DNA from 3 places in the Cellulomonas sp. NPDC058312 genome. Region 1 is predicted to be linked to each of the others. Evidence: riboswitches for the same ligand, from Rfam matches in the RefSeq annotation. Region 1 holds a riboswitch; each other region holds the start of a gene.

Region 1 (2,247 bases):
GAGCACGGCGGTCGCGTCGAGCACCTGGTCGTAGAAGGAGAACGCGCTCGGGATGGCGGGGAGCCGGGTGTCGAGCCCGAGCTCCGCGAGCCGGGTGCGGGTCCGGCGGCGCAGGTCCGCGGCGGTGGCCTCGACCTCCTCGGCGCTCGCGCGGCCGGCCCAGAACGCCTCCAGGGCCTTCTTCAGCTCCCGGCGGGGTCCGATGCGCGGGTAGCCCAGGACGGTGCCGGACGGGAAGGGGTGGGTCTGCTCGGTCATCTCTCGCCTCAGGTGGTGGGGACAGGGGTCAGGTGGTCGTCGGTCGCGACGGCGGCGCGCGCGGGCGGCCCGTCGCCTCCCAGGCCGGCGCCCTCGAGGAGGTCGAGCGCGGGGCCGTGGGTGTTGAACGTGTAGAGGTGGATCCCCGGCGCGCCACCGTCGAGCACGGCGTGCGCGAGGTCGACGCCGAGCCGGGTGCCCACGCGGTGCCGCCGCGCGACGTCCGCGGGGTCGTCGCCGTCGAACGCGTCGAGCCGGTCCAGGACGTCCGCGGGGACGGGCACCCCGGTGAGCTGGGCCACGCGGCGCAGCCGGGCGGGGTCGGTCATCGGGATGATCCCCGGGATCACCGGGATCGTGACGCCCGCGTCGCGGGCGAGCTCCAGCAGCTCGCGGTAGGACGCGGCGTCGTAGAACACCTGGGTGATCGCGAAGTCCGCGCCGGCCTCCTGCTTGGCCAGCAGCGCCGCGACGTCCTGCTCCCGCGTGCTGCCGGCACCGGGGTTGCCCCGGGGGAACGCCGCGACGGCGACGGACAGGTGCCGGGTCGCGGCGCGGACCGCCTGCGCGGGGCTGCTCGCGCAGCGACGGGCCTCGACCTCGCGGAGCAGGCGGACCAGGGCGGCCGCGGTGGGCAGGCCGTCGGGGTGCGGGGCCCAGGAGCCGTCGGCGGGCGGGTCGCCGCGCAGCGCCAGGAACGACCGCACGCCCTCGTCCAGGAACTCCTCGACGGTCGCGGCCAGGTCCTCCCGCGACGCCGCGACGCACGTGAGGTGGGCGATCGGGGTCAGCGAGGTCTCCCGCAGCAGGCGGCGGACGAGGGCGCGGGTGGTGTCCCGCGTGCTGCCGGACGCGCCGTAGGTGACCGAGACGAAGTCGGGCCGGACGGCGGCGAGCTGCTGCACGGTCGACCACAGCCGCGGCGCCGCGTCGGGGTTCCGGGGCGGGAACAGCTCGAAGGACACGGTCGGCCGGTCGACGGCACCGAGGCCGTCGACCACCGCGGCGCGCGGGTGGTCGAGGTCGTGCGGGTGCACGGGTACGTCGTGACTGCTCATCGTCAGCTCCATCGGACCTGGCGGAAGCACCCACACCCTCACGGGGAGGGGGGTTGCTGCGACGTCGTCGAGCCAGGTCTCTCGGTCGCTCTGGATGGTGCGGCCACAGTAGGGCGGCTCCGGCGGGGCGTCCAGTGCCCCTGACGCGTCACGGAGTCGTGGTGCGCGTCACACCCGCTCACATCGTGGGCCGCTGCGTCGTCCAGGGGGTGAGCGGGCCCGCCGGGCCCGCACGACGGAGGGACCGGACATGCGGATCGTGGTGGTCGGGGGAGCAGGACTGGTCGGGGCGCGGCTGGTGACCGTGCTGCGCGGGCGGGGGCACGACGCCGTGGCCGCGTCGCGCCGCACCGGAGTGGACACGTGGACGGGTGCCGGGCTCGCCGCGGCGGTGGCCGGGGCGGAGGTCGTCGTGGACGCGACGAACACCCCCGACTTCACCCGGGCGGGCGAGTTCTTCCCGGCGTCGGCGGTCCACATCGCGGACGCCGCGGCCGGCGCCGGGGTGCGGCGGTCGGTGCTGCTGTCGGTCGTGGGCGTCGACCGGGTGCCGGGCAACCCGTACTTCGCGGCGAAGGTCGCCCAGGAGCGGGCGGCGGCCGAGGGCGTCCCGACGACGGTGCTGCGGGCGACGCAGTTCTTCGAGTTCGCCGACGCGGTGGCGGACCAGGGCACCGTCGACGGGCGGGTCCGGGTCGGGGCCGACGTGGTGCAGCCCGTGGCGGTGGACGACGTGGTCGACGTGCTCGCGGACCTGGCGACGGGCACGGGCGGACAGGCGGGTCGGGTGGACCTCGCGGGGCCGGAGCGGATGCCCACCGACGTCTGGGTCCGCCGGGTGCTCACCGCCGCCGGCGACCCCCGCGAGGTGCAGGTCGACCCCGCGGCGGACCCGTTCGGCACCGGGGGCACGCCCGGCCTGCTGGTGCCG
Region 2 (2,247 bases), on a different contig from region 1:
CGCGCCCCCGCCCAGGCCGGGGCGCTCCGTCGCGCGCACCAGGTCGAGCCGGGCGACGGCGCTGTCGTGGTCGTCCGCGAGGGCGACGTCGAGGTCGACCAGCACCCGCACGTCGTCGGCGGGTCGCCCGGCCGCGACGGCCGCCGACCGCACCAGCGCCCGGAGGCGGCCCGCCTCGTCGGGGTCCGCGGCGGTGACGCGGGCGACGTCGGCGTGCCGGCCCGCGACCTCCGCGGACGCACCGCCGGACACGGGGACGACCACGACCGGCCGGGTGGTGTCACCGGGGGCGGGCGCCGTCCGGCCGCGGACCGCGAACCGGACGCCCTCGTGGTCGACGTGGAACCGGCCCTCGGGGTCGAGCCGCACCGCGCCCACGTCCTCGGCGCCCTCCCACACGGCGTCGACCTGCCGCACCGCGGCCTCGGCGTGCGCGGCCCACACCTGCTCGTCGAGGTCGGCGCCCGGTGCCGGGGCGGACAGCTGCCACCCCGCCGACGCCCGACCGGCGCGCTGCACCCCCCGGACGGCGGCCGCGAGGTGCGCAGGCTCGACCTCACGGTGCGGCACCCCGGCGACCAGCACCGTCCGCAGCGCGACCGGCGCGACCCGGGCGGCCGCCACCGCGGCGTCCAGTCGGCCCGGGACCTGGCGGCGGCCCGGGTGCAGCAGCAGGGCGTCGCCGAGCACGACGAGGTCCAGCAGCCCGCGGTCGGCGCGGTGCACGAGGCGGGCCAGCCGCTCGCCGTCGAACGGGCGGGCCGCGACCGCACCCTGCGGCCCGTGGCCGCCGGGGCGGGCGCCGACGGCGGTCAGGTCGAGGCCGAGCAGGGCGGTCCGGCGCTCGCTGCCGGGCGGGTCGCGGTGGTCGCGACCGGCGGGTCGCGCGGTGGGGCTGGGCATGACGGCTCCGTTCGAGGGCGTCCGGGGTCGCCGGGGCGCGGCGACGCGCACCGGGGACCGGTGGGACGAGCGGGTGGGCCCGGCGGGCGGGCGGGAGGTCCCCCGAGGGCGGGGAGGGCGGACGCGCGGTGGCGCGGCGCGGGCTACCGGTCGGGGCCGGGCCGGGTCACGGCCGACCGGACGCCGACGGGTGGCGCGGGTCTCGGGTGGAGGTCAGCGACAGCGACAGCGGGCCGCGGGGGGCCCGGGCTGCGCGGCGGCACGCAGGGAGGAGGTGGTGTGCGCCACCGTGCTCCGGCTCATGCTGTCTCCTTCGTGCACCCGCCGCGGCGGGCTCGCGTGTTGCCGGCTGCCGGTCGGCAGCGGGCCTGGTCCTCACCCGGGGCACCCACCCGCGCGGGGGGTTGCCGTCCGACCAGCCGGGGCTACGCGTCGGAGCTCATGACCTGCCGGGCCCCGCAGCCGGCCACCGGGTGGTGGCGACGACGTGATCCGGTGCCGGGGAACATACGAACCCCCGGCGACCGCGTCAACGATCCGGCCGTCCGTCTCGCATTCCGGAGCGTTGTCACGGGACGAAGGTCCCGGGCAGGACGCACGGTCCCGGATCGTGAGAAGTCGGGGTCCGGTGCTCGGTCCCGGCGCCGCGCCCTGCTACAACACCGCCGAGGTCGAGAGTCCCAGCGCCAAGCCCCGGCTGGCTGGGCAGCAACCCCACGTCACGGCGGGGTGCTCCGGGAGATGACCTGGCCGTCGGCCGGGCGCCCGCGACGTGGTGCCCGCTCCGCCGCACGGCAACCGTGATCGACACCCTTGCGAGGCACTCCATGACGTCCCGTCCCCCTGCCGTCGTCGCCGTCTCCGGCAACCCGCGCCCCGGCTCGCGCACCCTGCTCGCCGCGCGCACCGCCGCCGACCGCCTGGCCGCGCTGCTCGGCGCCGACGCGCTCGACGCGATCGACCTCGCGGAGCTCGCGGGCGAGCTGCTGGCCCCCGTCCACCCCGCCGCCGACGCCGCGCTGGCCCGGCTGGCCGTCGCGGACGTCGCGGTGGTCGCCACCCCCGTCTACAAGGCCTCCTACACCGGCCTGCTCAAGGCGTTCCTCGACCTGTACGGCCCGGACGGCCTCGCCGGCGTCGTCGTCGTGCCGCTGGTCGTCTCGGGGAACCCCGCCCACGCGCTCGTCGGCGAGGTGCACCTGCGGCCCGTCCTCGTCGAGCTCGGCGCCGTCGTCCCCACCCGGTCGCTGACCGTCACCGAGGCGCAGCTCGCCGACCTGGACGGCGTCGTGGACGCCTGGCTGCTGCGGGCCGAGCCGGCGCTGCTGCGCGCGGTCGGCGCCG
Region 3 (2,247 bases), on a different contig from region 1:
CCGGGCGCCGGGCACCGTGGCGAGCCCGGTGACGAGCCGGTCGCGCAGCGCCTCCTCGTGGGCCGCGAGCGCACCGGCCGGCAGGGCCTGCAGGGTGTCGCAGGCCTGGGCCAGCGCGACGGCGCCGAGCACGTTCGGCGAGCCGCCCTCGTGCCGCGCCGGCGCCGGCTGCCACAGCGTCCGGTCGGTGCGCACGTCGCGCACCGCGCCGCCGCCGGCCAGGTACGGCGTCCCCGCGTCCAGCCAGTCGCGGCGACCCACGAGCGCGCCCGCCCCGAACGGCGCGTACGTCTTGTGCCCGGAGAACGCGACGTAGTCCACGCCCGACTCCGCGAGCGAGAACGCCCGGTGCGGGAGCAGCTGCGCGCCGTCGACGGCCACGCGCGCCCCCGCCTCCTGCGCGAGCGCCACGACCGACGTCAGCGGCAGCGCCTCCCCGGTCACGTTGGACGCGCCCGTGAGCGTGACCAGGGCGTACGGGCGGCGCGCGAGCTCGTCGCGCAGCGCGACCAGCGTCGCGGCCACGGTCGGCGCCGCGGGCAGGATGGTCGCCGTGCGACCCGTGTCCCGGAACGCGCTGACCCAGGGCAGCAGGTTCGCGTGGTGCTCGACGTCCAGCACCAGCACCCGGCCGCCGTCCGGCACGCAGCCGGCCAGCAGGTTCAGCGCGTCGGTGGTGTTGCGGGTGATGACGGCGACGTCGTCGGGGCGCGCGCCGACGAACCGGGCGACGGTCGCCCGGGACGACTCGTACAGCGCGGTGGACACCTGCGACAGGTACCCGGCGCCGCGGTGCACCGACGCGTACAGCGGCAGCACCTCGACGACCCGCGCCGCGACGGCCTCGAGCGCGGGCGCGGACGCCGCGTAGTCGAGGTTCGCGTACGCGACGGACCGGCCGTCGACGAGCGGCACGCGGGTGTCGGCGCCGACGACGGGCAGGAGGGCGCGGTCGGGCGCCTCGGTCGTGGCACAGGTGGCGGTGGTGGCGACGGACATGGGACTACCCCCGAGAGGAATCGGTGGGGGCCCGGGTACGGCCGGGTCACCCCGCGCTTGCCGGCCACCGAACGGTGGACGGCCAGGTCGTCACCCGGGGCACCCCGCCGCGGAGGGAGGGTTGCCGGCCAGCAAGCCGGGGCTCAGTGCTGGCACTCATGACCTGCCCCGAGGATAGGGAGCGCCCGCCCCGGCATGTCAACACGTGTCCACCCTCCGACCCGGGTGAAGCACCCCCGCGGCGGCATGGCGTAGCATCGCCGCACCATCCAGAGCGGCCGAGAGATCTGGCTCGTCGACGCCGCAGCAACCCGCGGTCCTGTGCCCCGTGCACGGGGCCGGCCGAGGGTGCTTCCGCCAGGTCCGATGGAGGAGACGCATGACCGACACCGACGACCGCCTGCGCTACCGGCTGCTGACGGGACCCGACGACCGCTCGTTCTGCGAGCGGGTGAGCGCGGCCCTCGCCGAGGGCTACGAGCTGCACGGCGGCCCCGCCGCGACCCACGACGGCGAGCGCGTCATCGTCGCGCAGGCCGTGGTGCTGCCCGCCGCCGCGACCAGCACGGTGCGCCCGCTGTGAGCGCGCAGCACGGACACGGGGACGGGCCCGGCTACGCCGGCGACCTCACCCCGCAGGAGGCCTGGGACCTGCTCGCGTCCGACGAGCGCGCCGTCCTGGTCGACGTCCGCACCGAGGGCGAGTGGCAGGGCATCGGCGTCCCGGACACCGCGGACCTCGACGCGCAGGACCGGACCGCGTTCGTCCAGTGGACCGACGCGTTCGGCCGCCCCAACCCGACGTTCCTCGACGAGCTCGCCGCCGCCGGGATCACCGCCGACGAGCCGCGCCCGGTGGTGTTCTTGTGCCGGTCCGGCGTGCGGTCCGTCGCCGCCGCGACCACCGCCACCGCGGCGGGCCTCGGTCCGGCGTACAACGTGCTCAGCGGGTTCGAGGGCGACGTCGGCCCCGACGGGCAGCGGGGCCACTGGGGCTGGCGCGCCGCCGGCCTGCCGTGGCGGTCCGCGTGACCGCGCCCACCCCCGGCCCCGCCCCCGCTCCCGGCCCCGGCGACTGGCAGGACCCGCGGCTCCCCCGCGACACCCTGCGCCCCGACACCCTCGCCGTGCGCGGCGGGCAGGTCCGCACGGCGTTCCAGGAGACCTCCGAGGCCCTGTTCCTCACCCAGGGCTACGTCTACGACCGCGCCGCCGACGCCGAGGCCGCGTTCGCCGGCGAGGCCGACC

The links. Region 1 has a riboswitch for S-adenosylmethionine ahead of ACFVXN_RS15850 (methylenetetrahydrofolate reductase). Riboswitches for the same ligand answer to the same signal wherever they lie in the genome.
Region 2: it holds a riboswitch for S-adenosylmethionine, as region 1 does, so the genes downstream of both, ACFVXN_RS05595 (LLM class flavin-dependent oxidoreductase) here and ACFVXN_RS15850 (methylenetetrahydrofolate reductase) in region 1, are expected to answer to the same signal.
Region 3: it holds a riboswitch for S-adenosylmethionine, as region 1 does, so the genes downstream of both, ACFVXN_RS11125 (DUF1737 domain-containing protein) here and ACFVXN_RS15850 (methylenetetrahydrofolate reductase) in region 1, are expected to answer to the same signal.

Annotation. Positions count from the first base shown of each region.
Region 1 is NZ_JBHVZE010000005.1:159,874-162,120, reverse strand. Features, by position in the region: gene metE (5-methyltetrahydropteroyltriglutamate--homocysteine S-methyltransferase) at 1-258, opposite strand, end outside; gene ACFVXN_RS15850 (methylenetetrahydrofolate reductase) at 267-1,316, opposite strand; SAM riboswitch class I at 1,322-1,417, opposite strand; partial or broken gene ACFVXN_RS15845 (SDR family oxidoreductase) at 1,567-2,247, shown strand, end outside.
Region 2 is NZ_JBHVZE010000002.1:275,987-278,233, reverse strand. Features, by position in the region: gene ACFVXN_RS05595 (LLM class flavin-dependent oxidoreductase) at 1-903, opposite strand, end outside; SAM riboswitch class IV at 1,236-1,350, opposite strand; SAM riboswitch class IV at 1,573-1,669, shown strand; gene ACFVXN_RS05590 (NADPH-dependent FMN reductase) at 1,731-2,247, shown strand, end outside.
Region 3 is NZ_JBHVZE010000003.1:466,123-468,369, forward strand. Features, by position in the region: gene ACFVXN_RS11120 (aminotransferase class V-fold PLP-dependent enzyme) at 1-999, opposite strand, end outside; SAM riboswitch class IV at 1,048-1,163, opposite strand; SAM riboswitch class I at 1,262-1,372, shown strand; partial or broken gene ACFVXN_RS11125 (DUF1737 domain-containing protein) at 1,379-1,564, shown strand; gene ACFVXN_RS11130 (rhodanese-like domain-containing protein) at 1,579-2,031, shown strand; gene ACFVXN_RS11135 (O-succinylhomoserine sulfhydrylase) at 2,028-2,247, shown strand, end outside.